One region of the Stenotrophomonas sp. YJH_SMC_73 genome, then DNA from elsewhere that is predicted to be linked to it. Evidence: riboswitches for the same ligand, from Rfam matches in the RefSeq annotation. Region 1 holds a riboswitch; the other holds the start of a gene.
What was found. Region 1 has a riboswitch for cobalamin ahead of AC5P8R_RS14460 (epoxyqueuosine reductase QueH). Riboswitches for the same ligand answer to the same signal wherever they lie in the genome.
Positions count from the first base shown of each region.

Region 2: linked by a shared signal. The riboswitch ahead of btuB (TonB-dependent vitamin B12 receptor) and the one ahead of AC5P8R_RS14460 (epoxyqueuosine reductase QueH) in region 1 are both predicted to bind cobalamin.

Region 1 is NZ_JCAFTJ010000008.1:111,703-121,265, reverse strand. It holds gene AC5P8R_RS14480 (NADH:flavin oxidoreductase/NADH oxidase) at 1-883, shown strand, start outside; gene AC5P8R_RS14475 (LysR family transcriptional regulator) at 887-1,798, opposite strand; gene purU (formyltetrahydrofolate deformylase) at 1,913-2,764, shown strand; gene pncA (bifunctional nicotinamidase/pyrazinamidase) at 2,898-3,524, opposite strand; gene AC5P8R_RS14460 (epoxyqueuosine reductase QueH) at 3,580-4,266, opposite strand; cobalamin riboswitch at 4,428-4,657, opposite strand; gene AC5P8R_RS14455 (nicotinate phosphoribosyltransferase) at 4,791-6,200, opposite strand; gene AC5P8R_RS14450 (bifunctional nicotinamide-nucleotide adenylyltransferase/Nudix hydroxylase) at 6,265-7,314, opposite strand; gene AC5P8R_RS14445 (patatin-like phospholipase family protein) at 7,508-9,400, shown strand; gene AC5P8R_RS14440 (short-chain fatty acyl-CoA regulator family protein) at 9,535-9,563, opposite strand, start outside.
Region 2 is NZ_JCAFTJ010000006.1:150,541-160,103, forward strand. It holds gene AC5P8R_RS11700 (response regulator transcription factor) at 1-147, opposite strand, end outside; gene msrB (peptide-methionine (R)-S-oxide reductase MsrB) at 292-873, shown strand; gene AC5P8R_RS11710 (cytochrome c biogenesis protein DipZ) at 876-2,642, shown strand; gene msrA (peptide-methionine (S)-S-oxide reductase MsrA) at 2,657-3,394, shown strand; gene AC5P8R_RS11720 (aminotransferase-like domain-containing protein) at 3,637-5,085, shown strand; gene bioD (dethiobiotin synthase) at 5,161-5,844, opposite strand; gene AC5P8R_RS11730 (GAF domain-containing protein) at 5,913-6,395, shown strand; gene AC5P8R_RS11735 (TfoX/Sxy family protein) at 6,392-6,754, shown strand; gene AC5P8R_RS11740 (histidine phosphatase family protein) at 6,846-7,424, opposite strand; cobalamin riboswitch at 7,567-7,789, shown strand; gene btuB (TonB-dependent vitamin B12 receptor) at 7,905-9,563, shown strand, end outside.

The DNA of each region.
Region 1 (9,563 bases):
GTGGGATGACGGCACCGAGGCCGCGCTGGCACAGGTGCTGGCCAGCGTCCGCCGCTGGTCGCCGATGCCGCTGGGCATCCAGCTGGGCCATGCCGGCCGCAAGGCATCCACCGCCCGTCCGTGGGACGGGGGTGGCCAGTTGCCGGCCGGCGATGCGCGTGGCTGGGCCACCGTGGCGCCGTCGCCGCTGCCGTTCCATGCCGCCGATCCGGCACCGCAGGAACTGGACGAGGCCGGCATCGCCGAGGTCATCGCCGCCTTCGCTGCCAGTGCGGTGCGCGCCGAGCGCCTGGGCTTCGAGCTGATCGAGCTGCATGCCGCGCACGGTTACCTGCTGCACCAGTTCCTGTCGCCGCTGAGCAACCGCCGCACCGATGGCTACGGTGGGTCGCTGCCGAACCGCCTGCGCCTGCTGGTGGAAGTGTTCGACGCGGTACGCGCGGCGGTGTCCGACAAGGTCGCCGTGGGCGTGCGCATTTCCGCCAGCGACTGGGTCGAGGGCGGCTGGGACCTGGTGCAGAGCGAAGCGCTGGCCCAGGTGCTGGACGCGCGCGGCTGCAATTTCCTGCATGTCTCCAGTGGCGGCCTGGACGAGCGCCAGAAGATCACCGTCGGTCCGGGCTACCAGGTGCCGTTCGCGGCGGCGATCAAGGCCAAGGTGCGCATGCCGGTGATCGCCGTGGGCATGATCACCGAACCGGAGCAGGCCGAATCGATCCTGCGCCATCGCCACGCCGATGCCGTGGCCCTGGCGCGCGGCATCCTCTACGACCCGCGCTGGCCGTGGCATGCCGCCGCCGCATTGCGCGACAGCGTGGAACCGGCGCCGCAGTACCTGCGCTGCGAGCCGCGCGATGCGCGCGGCGTATTCAAGGCGCGCTGAGGTTCACACCCGCCAGGCCGGCGCCATGCCGGCCCGCAGGTGCTCGAACAGCGCGCGGATCTTGGCGGTGAAGTCGCGGCGATCGCTGACGCAGAAATAGACCTCCATCGGCTCCGGACGCCACGTGCTGTCGGCGCCGAACACGGCCTGCAGGCGTCCATCGCGCAGGTAGGGCTCAGCCACGAACGCAGCCAATCGCGTGATGCCGGCACCGGCCGCCGCCAGCGACGCCAGCGCATCGATGTCATCGCAGACCATGCTCGGCGGTAGCACGGCGTCCACACGCTGGCCGTCCTTCAGCAGGCCCCAGCGCAACGGCCGGCCATCGGTGGGGAAGCGGTGCAGCAGCCCGCGATGGCTGCCCAGATCCGATGGTTCCTGCGGGGTGCCATGGGCCTTCAGGTAGGCCGGCGAGGCGCAGAACACGAACGGTACGCGTGCCAGCTGCCGTGCGACCACGCCGTCTTCCAGCTGCGCGCCGATGCGGATGCTGGCATCCACCGCCTCTGGACCATGCTGCACGGCGCGGTCGGTCAGCCGCAGTTCCAGCTGCAGCTGCGGGTAGCGTTGCTGCAGTGACGGCAGCAACGGGGCCAGCACGTGGCGGCCGAACGCGCTGCTGCTGGCGATGCGCAGCGGCCCGGCCGGTTCGATATCACCGGAGGTGACCATCGCCTGCGCGCGCGCCAGGTCGGCCTCGATGTGGCGGACCTGCGCCAGGTACAGCGCGCCGGCCTCGCTGAGCGCCAGCTGGCGCGTACTCCGGTTCAGCAGCCGTACGCCCAGATGCGCTTCCAGCCGGTTGATGTTCTGGCCGACTGCGGTGGCGCTGATGCCAAGGATGCGGGCCGCGGCGGCAATGCTGCCGGTCTCTGCGGTGCGGGTGAAGCTGCGGATCAGTTGCAACAGGTTCATGACCGACCAGCTTGCCACGGTGATGGCCAAGTATCGCTTGGGACTGAACCAAGCGGTTCGGTTGCATCGGTGATCATCCGGCTGCTGGGCAGGAAGCTGCCCTACACTGTGGCGATGCGCCCCGACTCCATCCTCACCCTGTCCTGCCCCGACCGTACCGGCATCGTCTACCGCGTGTCCGGCCTGCTGTTCGACCACGGCTGCAACATCCTCGACGCCCAGCAGTTCGGCGATGAGGAAAGCGGCCGCTTCTTCCTGCGCGTGCATTTCGACCGTGACGCCGGCCTGCCGCTGGAGACCGTGCACGCCGCGATGGCCACGCTTGCCGAAGGCTTCGGCATGGACTGGCAGCTGCATGATGGCCGCCGCCGGGCACGCCTGCTGGTGCTGGTCAGCAAGCAGGGGCACTGCCTCAACGACCTGCTGTTCCGCGCCCACAGCGGCCAGCTGAAGGTCGACATTGCCGCGGTGGCCTCCAACCACGCCGACTTCGCGCCATTGGCCGCGTCCTACCAGGTACCGTTCCACCACCTGCCGGTGACCGCCGATACGCGTGCGGTGCAGGAGCAGCAGATCATCGACCTGGTCGAGCGCGAGCGCATCGACCTGGTGGTGCTGGCGCGCTACATGCAGATCCTGTCACCCACGCTGTGCCGCGCGCTGGCCGGGCGTGCGATCAACATCCACCACAGCTTCCTGCCCAGCTTCAAGGGCGCGCAGCCGTACCACCAGGCGCACGCGCGCGGGGTCAAGATCATCGGCGCCACCGCGCACTACGTCACCGAGGATCTGGACGAAGGACCGATCATCGAACAGGATGTGGCCCGCGTGGATCACGCCATGGCGCCGCGCGAGCTGGTGCGGCTGGGCAGCGATACCGAATCGCTGGTGCTGGCACGCGCCGTGCGCCGCCATGTGGAGCACCGCATCCTGCTCAACGGGCATCGCACGGTGGTGTTCCGGTAACGTGCTGCCCCTTCCAGGTCCGCCGGGCATGGCCCGGCGCTACCCACGGGTGTGATCCGGTAGTGCCGGCCGCTGGCCGGCAACTGCAGGGATCCAGGCGTTGCCGGCCAGCGGCCGGCACTACCGTTGTGGGTCAGGCGGTCGCGATTCCCGCCTTGCCCAGCGCATCGCGCACCATCGCGTCGTTGGCTTCGGTCACCGGCCGGGTCAGGTCCCACAGGAACTTCACCCGGAAGCCGGACTTCACCGCATCCTGCGCGCTCCACAGCACGCAGTAGTCGCGGGCCAGGCCGCACACGTGCACTTCGCGGATGCGGCGTTCGTGCAGCCAGCCGGCCAGGCCGGTGGCCGGGCGTTCGCCATCGGGGCCATGGTTCTCGCGGAAGGCGCTGTACGAATCCACCTGTTGGCGCGTGCCCTTGCGCAGGATCAGGTCGGCCACGGTCCAGTCCACGCCCGGGTGCAGCGCGGCACCGGCGCTGCCCTGCACGCAGTGGTCCGGCCACAGCGTCTGCGGCTGCGCGTGCAGCAGGATGGTCTCGAAGGGGCGTTGGCCGGGGTGCTGGCTGGCGAACGAGGCATGGTCGGCCGGGTGCCAGTCCTGGGTCGCCACCACGGTGCGGTAGCGGCGCTGCGCCAACAGATCGGCGATCGGTGCCACCAGCGCATCGCCCTGGTCGCAGGCCAAGGCGCCACCGGGCATGAAGTCCGGCTGCAGGTCGATCACCAGCAGGGCGACATCGGCGGGCAGGGCGGTCATGGCAGGTCCGCTACAACAGAAGGGGCGACCAGCGTGGCCGCCCCATGCCTGCACGTCAATCGCCCTGTGGCGTCCCAGCGTCCTGCCCGTAGTACAGCAGGCCGATCCTGATCCGCTCGCGGCCATTCTCGCGGCGATGGCGGTTGGCATCGCGAAGCGAGTACACGCAGCCGCAGTATTCCTGCTGGTAGAACTGCTCGCGCTTGCTGATCTCGATCATGCGGCTGGCGCCGCCGCCCTTGCGCCAGTTGTAGTCCCAGTACTGCAGGCCTTCATAGCGCGAGGCGGCGCGGATGCCGCAGTCGTTGATCTGCGCCATGTTCTTCCAGCGCGAGATGCCCAGCGAAGAACTGATGGTGTCGTAACCGTGCTCGTGCGCGTACAGCGCAGTGCGCTCGAAGCGCATGTCGAAGCACATCGTGCAGCGGATGCCGCGTTCAGGCTCGTTTTCCATGCCGCGTGCACGGCTGAACCAGTTGTCGGTGTCGTAGTCGCAGTCGATGAAGGGAATGCCGTGCTGCTCGGCGAAGCGGATGTTCTCCTGCTTGCGCAGCTCGTACTCCTTCACCGGGTGGATGTTGGGGTTGTAGAAGAAGATCGCGTAGTCGATCCCGGAGGCGGTGATCGCCTCCATCACTTCGCCGGAACAGGGCGCGCAGCACGAATGCAGCAGCAGGCGCTTGCCGTCGGCGGGCAGGGTCAGGGTGGGGCGTTGGAGCTCGGTCATCGTCAGGTACCGCATGGACCGCCGGCAACGGCGGTGGCCCATGCATCAGCGCGTGGGTGAACGGGTCTGGCCGGATACCGTGAACAGGACGCGCGCGGCCACACCGCCTGCACGCGCAGGACGACGACGGCCCCGGCAACCTCCCCGCGGAGATTCCAGGTCGAGTCAGGGGACGGTCGTGTCCCCCGGCCGGGGCCGGTATTCGGGCTGATGGACACGGGCCGCAGCCCACCTACTACCCGCCGCTTCCCAGGCGCGAGCCCAGTGCTGTTGGCAGGATTCGTTTCCATTCACCGCTGCGGGGCAGCTCCGGAATGGACGCGCGAGGCGCCTTCACCGGATTCCCGTTTAAATCCCTCCCCGCGCCGCAGCGATGGGAGGGATACCTTCGGCGTGTGCAAGGTGGACCTGTTGGTGGCGCCGGTCAAGAGCGCAGGGGTCAGAACCCGCTGCGTGGCAGCGGGATCCGACCCCAGCGGAAGGAAGGGGTCGGATCCCGCTGCCACGCAGCGGGCTCTGACCCCGGTCGGGATGCACCTTCAATGCCCCACGGCCGCCCGCGTGCGGATGTCGTCCAGCCGCTGGTCGTGCAGCAGGCGGCCGTTCTCCCACACGGTCACCATTGCGTCCTCGAAGCCGTCCGGCAGGGTGTCGTCGCCGTTGGCCGGCAGCGGCACCGTGTGCAGGCTGCCATCGTCCAGGCGGCGCAGCAGGCGCATGCGGCCACGCTTGCTGGCCTTGCCGGCGTCGGTGACCGGATCCTTGTAGACGTCGATCCACTCACCCTCGACCCTCGCCGCCGAGCACTTCAGTGCGAACTTCTGCGTATCGCGGTCCAGCCGCTGCAGCAGCGCACCGCCCATGCCGAAGGCCACGTTGTCGGCGGCGTAGCCGTCGTCGGTGATGCGTTGCAGGATGGTGCGGATGGTATCCGGGTTGATGCCATCGCCCTGGATCACCCGCACGTGGTTGAGCACGCGGTAGCCCTTGCTGTTGAGGGTGTGGCCGAAGGCTTCATCCAGCCGGCGCAGGCTTTCGGCCACCACCTCCACCGGGTCCCCCGAGTCCGGGCGGATGACCAGGGTGGCGCCCGAGGCGATCACGTCATCGCGCAGGGTGGTACCCCAGTGCTCGCTGATGGCGCGGTAGATGTCATAGCTGTCCGACACCACGGCTACGATCGCACCGGGCGTGCCGAACTGGCGCAGCATGTTGCGGTAGGCGTCCACCTCGCGCTCGCGGCCCCAGCTGGTGATGGTGCTGTGCTCGGCGGCGGGAATCGAATAGCCGGCCATCGGCGCGTGATAGTGCGCGCGCGCCAGGCACAGCGCCGATACGGTATCGGTGCCGAGGAAGTTGACCAGGTGTGCGGCACCGCCCAGCGCGGCCGATTCCAGGCTCGATACACCGCGCGCGCCGAAGTCGTGCAGCTTGAACGGTAGCTGCCCCTGCGGGTCGTCGCTGGTCTGCTGCAGGAACGCGGCGATGGTCTGCCGTGCGTGCCAGCTGATGGTGGCCACGGTGACTGGATACCACACGCGCAGCAGCAGCGTTTCCAGGTACGACGGCACCCAGAACGCGGCCGGATCGGTCGACTCGATCGTCATCAGTGCCTGGTGGGTGGGCACCACGCTGCCCTCGGGCACGGCACGGATGCGTACCGGCAGGTGGCCGCCAAGCCGGTCGACGATATCGCGCCAGCCGGCCTCGTTGAACGGTTCGCCATGCGCGGCGAACACCGCAGCAGCGTCGTCGATGTCGGCTTGGGTGACCGGCCGTGCCAGCGCGTCCTTGAGGATCGCCTGCAGGCCGAAGAACACCGTGCGATCGTGCAGGCCGCCACGTGATTCGACGTAGAAGAACGTGGCATCGGTACCCGGCGGGTACTGCAGCCAATGGCTGGCCTTGTAGCTGTCGGTGTTGAGGAGAAGATTATCGAGGTAGTGCATGACGGAAGCTCCTTCGCGTCGGGTGAAACCAGCGGTCTATCCGCCAGTGGGAAAGCCGGGCCGGTCAGCCGCGGCCGAGGAAGTACTCCAGGATGTGCAGGTGGTCTTCGAACAGCTGTGGGCCCATGTCCAGTGCTTCACTCACCGGTATCCAGCGTGCCTTGTCGGCGTCATCGCCACCGCGCACCGGCGGCAGCTCGCCGGCCGGAAACTCGAAGTGGAAACCGTGGGTGATGGTGCGGCCACGCTGGCTGCGGTCCGGGTGGTCGAACACCTGCTGGCCCTTCAGCGACCCCTTCAACACCGGCAACGGAATCTTCAGCCGGGTTTCCTCGCGCAGTTCGCGCAGGCAGCTGTCGAGCAGGCTCTGTTCCTGGCCGACGAAGCCGCCGGGCAATGCCCACAGCCCCTTGCCGGGTTCCGAGCGGCGACGCACCAGCAGCACGTGGCCCGAATGCACCACCACCGCATCGGTGGTGACGAAGGTGGGCGCGTAGGGCGCATCCTTCCAGGCGGCCTTGTACTGTTCGATGAAGCGGTACTCGGCCACCAGCTGGCCATACGCAGGCGCACTCTTGCGGAACGCTTCGAGCATGTCGTACACCGGCGCCGGCACATTGCCACGCAGCATCAGCAGCGCGCCGTGGAAGTCGACGTCGCCGGCCTCGAACAGGTAGCGCCGCAGCTCGGTGGCCGACAGGGTGGCGGTGTGCTGCACGTCCACCAGCGGCCACTGCGGGAACTCGCGCAGGTAGTAGCTGGACGCATCCTTGTCCATGCCGATCAGGCCCACCCTGGCATCGGCGGCGGCACCGTCGTTGCGCAGGGCGTCAGCCACCTGGCGCTGCACGTTGGCGATCCACTGTGCTTCGTTGTACAGGTGGTCACGCAGCGGGCGGATCAGCAGACGGTCGGTGTGGTCGTCGAGGGCCGCCTGGATCATCACGGCGCGTTCGGCCACGGTCCAGGGATTGCGCAGGCTGCGGGGGGTATCGGCAGAGCCGACCAGGAAGATCAGCTTGCGGGCCCGGCTCAGGGCCAGGCGGGCAACGGCGGCGTGGCCGTTGTGGAAGGGCTCGAATCGCCCGATGAAGACGAGATAGTCGAATTCCATGAGAATCCCTCATGTCGTTGTGGCAGCCGCGGGTCTGTCCCTTGGCTTGCTGCAGATGCTACGCCGATGGCAGGGCGGGTCAAGCCTGCAGCCGTGCTTTCTGCTGAACGGCGCATTGCGTGCGCGGACTGCGCCGTCGTTCTCAGGCCCTGAGAAGCCCCTGCGCCATACTGCAACCCACGCGGCGGACGGCATGCTCGGGGGCAAGACAGTGGCGGACAAGTACTGCGATCTGGTCATGAAAGGCGGCATCACCAGCGGCATCGTGTACCCCAATGCGGTACTGGCGCTGGCCCGCGAGTATCGCTTCAAGAGCATCGGCGGCACTTCAGCCGGCGCCATTGCGGCAGCGGTGGCGGCTGCAGCGGCCTGCGGCGATCGCCGCCAGCAGGCCGGCGAGCAGCTGCCCGGCGATGCAGGCTATGGCGGGCTGTCGGCGGTGTCGGCACAGCTGTCCCGGCGCGGCTTCATCTACAGCCTGTTCCAGCCGGCGCGCGGCGCGCGCGCGGCCTATCGGCTGCTGGTGGTGCTGACCGGCAATGCCCGCCTGCCGCACAAACTGCTGTGCCTGGCCGTTGCGGTATTCGAGATCGCGCCGCTGGAAGTGCTGGTGTCGCTGGCGCTGCTGCTCGGCCTGGGCTGGTGGGGCGGTGGCTGGAGCGGCGTGGCCGCCACGCTGCTGCCATCACTGCTGTGCGCCTACGGTGCGGGTGTGGCCGGTGCCGCGCTGCGGGTCGCGCGGGTGGCGCGTCGCAACCTGCTGGGCCTGTGCAGCGGCCTCAGCCGCGATCCACGCAGGCCGGCGCTGACCGAGTGGTTGCATGAATGCCTGCAGCAGCTGTCGGGCAAGCCGCTGGATGCACCGTTGACCTTCGCCGACCTGCACGATGCGCCGCGCTACGCCGGTGAGCCTGACAGCCCGCATGCGATCAGCCTTCAGATGATCACCACCTGCGTATCGCACAACGAGCCGCGCACGCTGCCGCTGGGCGGTGCGCAGTTCTGGTTCCTGCGCGAGGAGTTCGAGCAGCTGTTCCCCGCCAGCGTGGTGCAGTGGCTGGTGAGCCAGGCCGGCCCGCCGCTGGAGGTGGAAGGGCGGCAGTACTACCACCTGCCACAGGGCCCGAAGTTGCCGGTGCTGGTGGCCACGCGCATGAGCCTGAGCTTCCCGCTGCTGATCAGCGCGGTGCCGCTGCATGAACCCTCACGCCGCGAACGACGCTGCGAACCGACCGCCCCTGCGGCCGACCAGGAGCACAACGTTGCCGACAGCATGGAAGGGCTGACCAGTGCCGGGCAGACCTGCGGCCCGGTGATCACCGCCTTCCGCATCTGCTGGTTCTCCGATGGCGGCATCAGCAGCAACTTCCCGATCCATCTGTTCGACGCCGCCCTGCCGCGCTGGCCGACCTTCGCCATCAACCTGGTTTATCCACAGCACGCCGAAGCGGTGAGCCAGGGCAGCGGCGGCCGCCAGGCGCTGGAACATGCGGTGTTCCTGCCCACCGAAAACCGCCACGGCTGGCAACGGCATTACCAGTCCATCGCCACGCCACTGGCCGCAGCCGAGCTGGGTCGTTTCCTGTTCGCGGTGGTGGCGACCATGCAGAACTGGCGCGACCTGCTGCAGGCGCGCGCACCGGGTTATCGCGACCGCATCGTGCACGTCAGCCTGCAGGGCGACGAAGGCGGCATGAACCTGGACATGCCGCAGGAGGTACTCTCCCGCATCGCCGACAAGGGCAGCCTGGCCGGTGCGCGCTTCTGTTCGTTCTCGTTCGAGAACCACTACTGGATCCGCTGGCGCAACCTGGCCTCGGCCTACCAGCGTTACACGCTGGAAGTGGCGCGCACCGATGATCCGGCGCAGCAGGTGCTGGCCTACCGCGCGGCGTACGCGATGGTCGCCAGCGGTCAGCCGACGCCACCGTCGTACAAGCTGGGCTCGGAAGACAAACGGCTGGCCTCGCAGCAGTTGTGGGGCTTGATGGTCGAGCAGGGCCGCACCTGGGAGGACCTCGGCCCCGACCTCACCGACGGTGCACCGCGTCCGCTGCCGCAGATGAAGGTCACGCCGATCTACTGACCCGATCCTGCGGTCGAATCGGGGTCAGATCCGTTTCCGCAGGAAAACGGATCTGACCCCGCAGTGGTTGCTGCTCTTGCCGGCCAGCGGCCGGCACTACCGCAGGTGCAGGGCGCGGCCCTGCCAAACCCGCCCTATCGCCCCGGCAACTGCGCGAACGCGC
Region 2 (9,563 bases), on a different contig from region 1:
CCACGGGCCGTCCTGCTCGAGCAGGCGCAGGCCGGCATCGCCGCTGGCGGCATGGGCGACGTTGTAGCCCTCATCACCCAGGTGCATGCGCAGCAGGTCGGCGATGTGGGCATCGTCTTCAACGATCAGCACGCGTTTGGTCGACATCGGCAGCTCGGGGCCAGTGGGGAGGCTGGCTGCATTGTGGCGCGGGACGGCCGCCGATACCTCACGAAAAATTGAATCCTGCGTGAGGATTCGTTGACCCGGGCGGGCGCAGCATGGCCCCGTCGCCCCTTCCCGGAGTCCGCCATGTCCCTCTCCCGCCGCCATCTGCTGGGCCTGGGCGGTGTCGCCACCGCCGCCGGCCTGTTCGGCCTGTTCGGCCTGGGGGCCTGCAGCCGCGCCGCCCCGGCCGCCGCCGAAGCGCGCCCGTCGCGACAGTTCGAGGTCATGCACAGTGATGCCGACTGGCGCCAGCGCCTGACCCCAGCGCAGTACGCGGTGCTGCGCCAGCAGGCCACCGAACGGCCCTGGAGCAGCCCGCTCAACAAGGAACACCGGCAGGGCACCTTCGCCTGCGCCGGCTGTGCGCTGCCGCTGTTCTCCTCGTCCACCAAGTTCGAGAGTGGCACCGGCTGGCCCAGCTTCTGGGCCCCCCTGCACAACGCCATCGGCGAAGACCGCGACGTCACCTTCGGGATGCTGCGGGTGGAGGTGCATTGCCGCCGCTGCGGCGGCCATCTCGGCCATGTGTTCAACGATGGGCCACGCCCGACCGGGCTGCGCTACTGCATGAACGGTGCGGCGATGGTGTTCGTTCCCGGCGCCACGGATGGCACTGCCGACGGCTGGCGGGTGCCGGTCGGTTCTTCCCCTGCTTCCGGAGCCTGACGATGCTGCTGTTGCTGCTTGCCTATCTGGGGGGCGCGCTGACCCTGCTCAGCCCCTGCATCCTGCCGGTGCTGCCGTTCGTGTTCGCGCGTGCCGATCGCCCGTTCCTGCGCAGCACGCTGCCGCTGCTGCTGGGCATGGCGCTCACCTTCACCGTGGTCGCCAGCCTGGCCGCGGTGGGCAGCCAATGGGTGGCACAGGCCAACCAGGTCGGACGCTGGGTCGCCCTGCTGCTGATGGCGTTGTTCGCGGTCGCCCTGCTCTGGCCACGACTGGCCGACCACCTGCTGGCGCCGTTCCAGCGCATGGGTGCCCGCCTGAGTGCGCGCGCCGATGCGGCGGATGCCGCGGGGCACGGCGGCGCGTGGACCTCGCTGCTGATCGGCATCGCCACTGGCCTGCTGTGGGCACCGTGTGCCGGGCCGATCCTCGGTCTGGTGCTGACCGGCGCCGCCCTGCATGGCGCCAGCGTCGGTACCACTGCGCTGCTGCTGGCCTACGCACTGGGTGCGATCACCGCATTGGCGCTGGCGGTGTGGATCGGCGGCCGGGTGTTCCGCGCGATGCAGGCGCGGCTCGGCCTCGGCGATGTACTTCGCAAGGTGCTGGGTGTGGCCGCGCTGCTGGCCGTCGTGGCGATCGGCCTCGGCTGGGATACCGGCCTGCTGACCCGCTTGTCCACGGTCAGCACCGCCCGTATCGAGCAACGCCTGCTGGATGCAGCGCCCGGCGCGCAGCCGGCGGCACCGCCGATGATGATGGCCGGCGCCAATGCCGGTGCCGATGCAGCGCTGCCGGTGGAGGGCACGCTGCCCGCGCTGGACGGTGCCACTGGCTGGCTCAACAGCCCGCCGCTGAGTGCACAGCAGCTGCGCGGCAAGGTGGTTCTGGTCGATTTCTGGACCTATTCCTGCATCAACTGCCTGCGCGCGATGCCGTTCGTGCACGAATGGGAGCGACGCTACCGCGACCACGGCCTGGTGGTGGTCGGCGTGCACACGCCGGAGTTCGCCTTCGAGCGTGACCCACGCAACGTGATGAAAGCGGTGCAGCAGCTGAAGGTCGAGTACCCGGTGGCGCTCGACAACCAGTACACGATCTGGCGCGCCTTCAACAACCGCTACTGGCCCGCGCAGTACTTCGTCGACGCGCAGGGCAACATCCGCGGCCACCAGTTCGGCGAGGGCAACTATGCGCGCTCGGAACAGATGATCCGTCGCCTGCTGACCGAAGCCGGGCAGACCAATCTGCCGCCACCGGCCGATCCCGCTGCCGCCGGCCTGAAGGGCGTGGCCGTGCAGGCCGACATGGGCAACCTGCGTTCGCCGGAAACCTACCTGGGACACGCCCGCGCCGAGCAGTTCGCCTCGCCCGGCGGGCAGCGCAGCGACGCCGCGTTCGACTACACGCTGCCGGCCACCCTGGCGTTGAACCAGTGGGGGCTGTCCGGGCGCTGGACCGTCACCGATGAGGCCGCACAGCTGCAGCAGGCCGGCGGCCGCATCGCCTTCCAGTTCCATGCGCGCGACCTGCACCTGGTGCTGGCACCGAGCGAGGACGGCAGGCCAGTGCGTTTCCGCGTCTGGCTGGACGGCAAAGCGCTGCCCGCCACCGATGCCGGCAGTGATGTTGGTGCCGATGGCAGTGGCGTCGTCGACGAGCACCGCCTGTACCAGCTGATCCGCCAGCGCGGCGCAGTCGGTCCGCATCGCTTCGAGATCGAGTTCCTCGATGCGGGCGTGCAGGCCTATGCCTTCACCTTCGGTTGAACCGGGAGGACATGATGAAACTCTCCTTTGAACAGGGCATCGCCGCCGGTGTGGCCGGCCTGGTGGCCACGGCCTTGATTGCCGGTGTGCTGCTGGTTGACCACGGCGCGATTGCGGCGCCGATCGAAGCCAGCGCGCAGATCCAGGCACTGCCGGCCCCCACCGGCGATGCGGCGTTCCGCGATGACGCCCCCCACGCCAGCGTGGTGTTCGCCGGTGGTTGCTTCTGGGGCGTGCAGGGCGTGTTCCAGCACGTCAAGGGCGTGAGCAATGCCGTGTCCGGCTACATCGGTGGCAGTGCGGCCAATGCGCGTTATGAGCGCGTCAGCGGTGGCCAGACCGGGCATGCCGAAGCAGTGAAGATCAACTACGACCCGCGCCAGGTCAGCTACGGGCAGCTGATGCAGGTGTTCTTCTCGGTGGTGCACGACCCGACCCAGCTCAATCGGCAGGGGCCGGACCACGGCAGCCAGTATCGCTCGGCGATCTTCAGTGACGACGCGCGCCAGCAGGCTGCCAGTCGCGCCTACATCGCCCAGCTCGGCCAGGCCGGCAGCTACCGCGCGCCGATCGTCACCCAGCTGGTCAGCGGCCAGCGCTTCTACCCGGCCGAGAGCTACCACCAGAACTACATGACCAACTACCCGCAGGCGGCCTACATCCGCTACTACGACGCACCGAAGCTGGCCGCGCTGGGCAAGCAGTTCCCGGCGCTGTACCGGCGCGAGGCGGTGCTGGTGCCGATGCGGTAGCCGGCATTCCCCCTTGGGCTGACCGACGCTCGGCGGTGCTCTCTGTAGAGCCGAGCCCACGCTCGGCTGCTGTTGGCGGAAGTGCAGCCGAGCATGGGCTCGGCTCTACACACAGAAAAAGACGCACGGCCATCCAGCCGTGCGTTTGGGAAGTATCGGCCGTGCCCCGATCAGGCCCGGCCGACAACGACATGCTAGGCTCGCCATCATCATGGGTACAGCACCAGATGGTGGGAAATTCGATGGATACAGATGACCAGAGCGCGATGATCCCACCCCGCTACCAACGGCTGTCCGACGAGCTGGCCGAGGCCATCCACGGCGGACGCCTTCCGGTTGGCAGCCGCCTGCCTTCGCTGCGGCAGATGGCCCTGCAGCGCAGGCTCAGCCTGAACACGGTGATTGCCGCCTATCGCCAGCTGGAGGACGCCGGCCTGGTCATTCCGCGGCCCAAAGCCGGCTTCGAGGTGGCGCCGCGCTTGTCGGTGCCAGAGCGTTCGCTGCGTGATACCCCGTCCGCACCCACCGCACCACTGCAGCAGGTGCTGATGGCCCGCGTGCTGGAAGCACAGCGCCGCCCCGGTGTGATCGACCTGGCCTTTGCCGGTCCGCGCGGGCGCCAGTTCTATCCGGGCGCGCAGCTGGCCCGGCATACCGCACAGGTGCTGCGCCACGGCCAGCAGACGGTGGAGACCTACGCGCGCCCCAACGGCTCGCCACGGCTGCTGGCGCAGATCGTGCGGCGTGGCCCGCGCATGGGGCTGCACACCCACAGCGAACGCCTGCTGCTGACCCATGGTGCGATGGAGGGCCTGCAGCTGGCGCTGCGCGCGGTCACCCAGCCCGGTGATGCGGTCGGCATCGAGGCACCGTCCTACTTCAACCTGTATCCGTTGCTGGCCAACCTCGGCCTGCAGGCCATCGAGCTGCCCACCCATCCGCAGCACGGACTGGATGTGGATGCGCTGGACGCGCTGCTGCAGCACACACCGCTGGCCGCACTGGTGGTGATGCCGACCGTGCACAACCCGCTCGGCTGCACCATGCCGACCGCCGCCAAGCAGCGCCTGGCCGAGCTGGTCAACGCACGGCAGCTGCCGCTGATCGAGGACGCGGTGTACGCCGAGCTGCAGTTCTGCGAACCGCCGGCGCCCCTGCTGAAGGCCTTCGATCGCGACGGCTGGGTGATGGTGGTCGGAGGTTTCTCCAAGACACTGGCGCCGGATTACCGCATCGGCTGGCTGGATGGCGGCCGCTTCGCCGAGCGCATCGCGCTGCTGAAATTCCAGTCCACCGGCGGCGAGCCGCAGCTGCTCGGTGACGCGGTCGCGGCGTATCTGGAAGCGGGCAGCTACGAGCACCACCTGCATCGCATGCGCCGGCTGTACCGCGAACAGGTGGGACGGCTGCGCCAGCTGGTGGCCGAGCACTTCCCGGCCGGCACCCGCGCCACCGAACCGCAGGGCGGATTCCTGCTGTGGCTGGAACTGCCGGGCGTGGATACGCGCGAGCTGTTCGAGCGAGCGCTGCAGGAGGACATCGTGTTCATGCCCGGCCAGGTCTATTCACGTGGCGCGCGATACCGCCACTGCCTGCGGCTGTCGTGCTGCCAGACCCTGGATGCGCGCTTCATTGGCGCGGTGGAACGACTGGGCGCGATCGCGCGGGAGCTGGCGGCCGCAGCACGGTAGTGCCGGCCGCTGGCCGGCAACATCGGGATCACCGGGTGGATGCGGTTGCCGGCCAGCGGTCGGCACTACCCAGGATCACTCGAGCAGGTGCGCGCTCAGCGCTTCGCCATCCGCACCCGGCAGATGCGGCAGCCGTCCCCAGCACGGCATCGGCAGGCGCTGCTGCAACGTGGCGATGTTCTCATCCTGGCGCTGCATCGCCGGGTCGATGTGGTTGCCGATCCAGCCCAGGCACTGCACGCCGCTGGCCTGCAGCGACTGCGCAGTCAGCCGCGCATGGTTGACGCAGCCCAGCCGCATGCCCACCACCAGCAGCACCGGCAACTGCAGTGCTCGCACCAGGTCCAGCTGGTCCAGCGTGGCCGAGACCGGCGCCAGCCACCCACCGACGCCTTCCACCACCACGATGTCGGCCTGTGCGCGCAGTCGCGCGAACGCAGCCACGATCGGCGCCAGTTCCACCCGCACGCCGTCCTCGGCAGCGGCCAGCTCCGGTGCCAGCGGCTGCCGCAGCGCATACGGGTTCAGATCGGCATAGTCCGGCACCGGCCAGCTGGCCGCCTGCAGCGCCAGCGCGTCTGCGTTGCGCAGGCCCTGCCCCAGGTCTTCGCTGCCGCTGGCCACCGGTTTCATGCCCACCGCGCGCAGGCCGCGCCGGCGCAGCGCATGCAGCAGCGCGGTGCTGGCCGCGGTCTTGCCGATCTCCGTATCGGTGCCGGTAATGAACAGGGCGGGCGGCAGCGTAGCGGGCAACGGCATCGATAGGCTCCAACAGGGCAACAGAGCGTGCATTATCGCCGGCCCGGCGCGCTTGCTAGACTGCGGGCATGTTCGCCAATGCCTCGCTTACCGGCAGCAAGCCGGAACAATACGCCCAGCTGCTGGAACAGGCCCGTGGCCTGGTCTACGCCGAGTCCGACCGCATCGCCAACGCGGCCAACCTCTCCGCACTGGTCTACCACGCCCTGCCCGACCTGAACTGGGTGGGTTTCTACCTGTACGACGGCACGGAGCTGGTGGTCGGCCCGTTCCAGGGCCTGCCGGCCTGCGTGCGCATCCCGCTGGACAAGGGCGTGTGCGGTGCCGCCGCCAGCCAGCGCGTGACCCAGCGCGTGGACGACGTCGATGCCTTCCCCGGCCATATCGCCTGCGATTCGGCCTCGCGTTCGGAACTGGTGGTGCCGCTGCTGCGCGGCGATGAACTGATCGGCGTGTTCGACATCGACAGCCCGAAGATCGGCCGCTTCGATGCCGATGACCAGGCCGGCCTGGAAGCCATCGCCCGCGTGTTCGTCGAGGCGCTGGGATGAGCGCACCGAAGCTGCGCAACATCGGCCCCAAGAGTGCAGCGTGGCTGCGCCAGGTCGGCCTGCGCAGCCGCGAGGACCTGGTTGCGACCGGCGCAGTCGGCGCCTTCGTCAAGGTCAAGCGCGCCGGCTTCAAGCCCAGCCTGAACCTGCTGTACTCGCTGGAAGGCGCGCTGCTGGACTGCCACTGGCAGGAACTGAGCGAGCCGCAGCGTGAGGCGCTGGTGCAGGATTACGAAGCACGCATCGCCGCGCATCCGCTGAAGGCGGCCGGCCCGGCGTCGGGTCCGGTGCATGAGCAGCGCTTCGATGCCGACGATGACGCGGAAGACAGCGTGACCGAGGATGCGGACGAGGATTGACTGCACCGGTAGTGCCGGCCGCTGGCCGGCAACTGCGTGGTCTTTTCAACGTTCCTGAGACTGCCGGCCAGCGGCCGGCACTACCGATGGGTTACGGCTGCTGCAGTTCCAGCAGCTCGCCTGCCAGCCCGGCTTCGCCACGTTCCAGCCGTACCCGCAGGCGCGTGCCGTGGTCGATGCGCAGTGCCCAGCACAGCGACATCGGCAGGCCGCAGACCTGCGACAGCACCATGCGCAGCGGGCCGCCATGGCTGACCACCAGCGTTGGCACCGGGTCGTCATCATCGAGCAGTCGATCCAGCGCGCGCGCGATACGCCGCTCGAAGTGGCCCCAGCTTTCACCGTTGGGCGGTGGGAATGCATGCGGATCGGCATGGAAGACCGCCAGTGCATCCTCCGGCAGGTCGAACAGCGACTGCCCGTCCCAATCGCCGAAATCCAGCTCTTCCCATTCCTCCTCCGCTTCCACGTCCAGCCCGCGCGGGGTGGCCAGGGCCATCGCCGTGTGCAGCGAGCGCAGCCGCGGCGAACTGATCACCCGTTCCCAGGGCTGCGCAGCGTAGGCGTCGACCAGTTCCTGCGGCAGGCGGGCCAGCTGCGGTGGATCGCTGCGGCCATCGAGGAACTCATCGCGACCGTTGCCGGCATGGCGGACCAGGTCGAGGATCATGCGTGCGTCCTGTACAGGCAACGCGGGAACAGCGGAAAACGGGCGGACATCGGCAACGGCACCACGGGATCGAGGGACCATTCTAAGGGCACAGCAAAGGCAGTCGGGTACGCTCGACGCTACGGGCCGCCTGCGATGCCGTAGACTGCGCGCACTTCCAGGTGACCTGCGGCCACGGCCGGCAGGTTGAAACGGGAAGCCGGTGACGCGTGAATCCACGCCAGGCCGGCGCTGCCCCCGCAACGGTAAGCACGTCAGTTCCAGGCAACAACGCCACTGTGCCGCAGGCATGGGAAGGCGCCTGGACGGTGGCCTCGCGCCACCCGGCGGCAAGCCCGGAGACCGGCCCGGAAGCCTCAGGTCGCGGTGCGGTGGGCATGGCGCTGGATGACCGCAGCCTGCGCTGCGGCGTCGGCGCATGCCTGCCTTCGCGGCTCCTCCCCTTCGCCACGCGGGCGTGCGTGGCACCTGGAGTCCCCCATGAAGCTGCAGTCCCGAATGCTGTCCCTGGCCGTGCTGGCCGCCCTGCCCGCGCTGGCCCAGGCCGCCGATGACACCACCGCGCTCGACCAGATCCTGGTCACCGCCACCCGCACCCCGATCGCCCTGCAGGACAGCATCGCACCAGCCCAGGTGATCGACCGCGCGCAGATCGAATCCAGTCAGGCCACCTCGTTGCAGGAACTGCTGCGCGGCCGCGCCGGCATCAACCTGACCAATGCCGGCGGGCTCGGCAAGCAGAGCTCGCTGTTCCTGCGCGGCACCAACTCGGGCCACACCGTGGTGCTGGTCGATGGCGTGCGCATCAACAGTGCCGACCTCGGCCTGGCCATGTACCAGGACCTGCCGCTGGCGCAGATCGAACGCGTGGAAATCGTGCGCGGCCCGCAGTCCAGCCTGTACGGCGCCGACGCCATCGGTGGCGTGATCCAGATCTTCACCCGCCGCAACCAGGGCGATTTTGCTCCGCACTTCCAGCTCGGTGGTGGCAGCAACGGCCTGCGCGAAGCCAGCGGCGGCATCGGAGGTGGCACCGAACGCGGCTGGTTCGGCGCCGACATCGCCTACCAGCATTCCGATGGCGTCGATGCCTGCCGTGGCTCGGCGACGCTGTTCACCGGCTGCTTCGCTGACGAACCCGATCGCGACGGCTACCGCAACCTGTCCAAGAGCCTGCGTGGCGGCTACACCTTCAACGACCAGTGGAATGTGGAAGGCAGTGCGCTGCGCGCCGACGGCAAGAACCACTACGACGGCTATTACAACTACTCGGAAACCCGCCAGCAGGTGCTGGCCGGCAAGGTGCGCTACACCCCGTCCGGGCGCCTGGCGTTCACCGCCAACGTCGGCCGCAGCGACAACGAATCGGACAACTTCGGCGACTTCGGCGCACGCGGCAGCGCGCAGACCCACCGCGACAGCGCCTCGCTGCAGGGTGACTTCACCTTGACCGGAAGCCAGCTGCTGAGCACCGGCGTGGACTGGAGCGAAGACAACCTGGATGGCAGCAGCGCGGGCTACCTCGTCGACAGCCGTCGCAACACCGGCGTGTTCGTGCAGTACCAGGGCCGCTTCGGCCGCCATCAGCTGCAGGCCAGCGCACGCAACGACGACAACCAGCAGTTCGGCAACCACGCCACCGGCAGTCTCGGCTGGGCAATGCAGCTGGACCACGGCCTGCGCGTCAATGCCAGCTACGGCACCGCCTTCAAGGCACCGACCTTCAGCGACCTGTACGACCCGTGGAGCGGCGTGCCGACGTTGAAGCCGGAGAAGTCCAAGAGCGCCAACCTCGGTGTTTCGCAGCAGGGCCAGGGCTGGCATTGGGGCCTGGACGTGTACGAGACCCGCATCGATGACCTGATCACCTACGATGCGTCCACGATGAAAATGCAGCAGGTGGAGAAGGCGCGCATCCGTGGCGCCGAACTGACCGGTGGCGTGCTGCTGGCCGGCTTCGACCTCAACGCGCAGCTGAGCTACACCGACCCGCGCAACCGCACCCATGGCAGCACCCAGTTCGACAACTGGCTGCCGCGCCGTGCACAGCAGACCGCGCGCCTGGACGTCGACCGCCGCTTCGGCGATTTCCGCGCCGGCCTGACCGTGCAGGGTGCGGGCAAGCGCTATGACGATGCC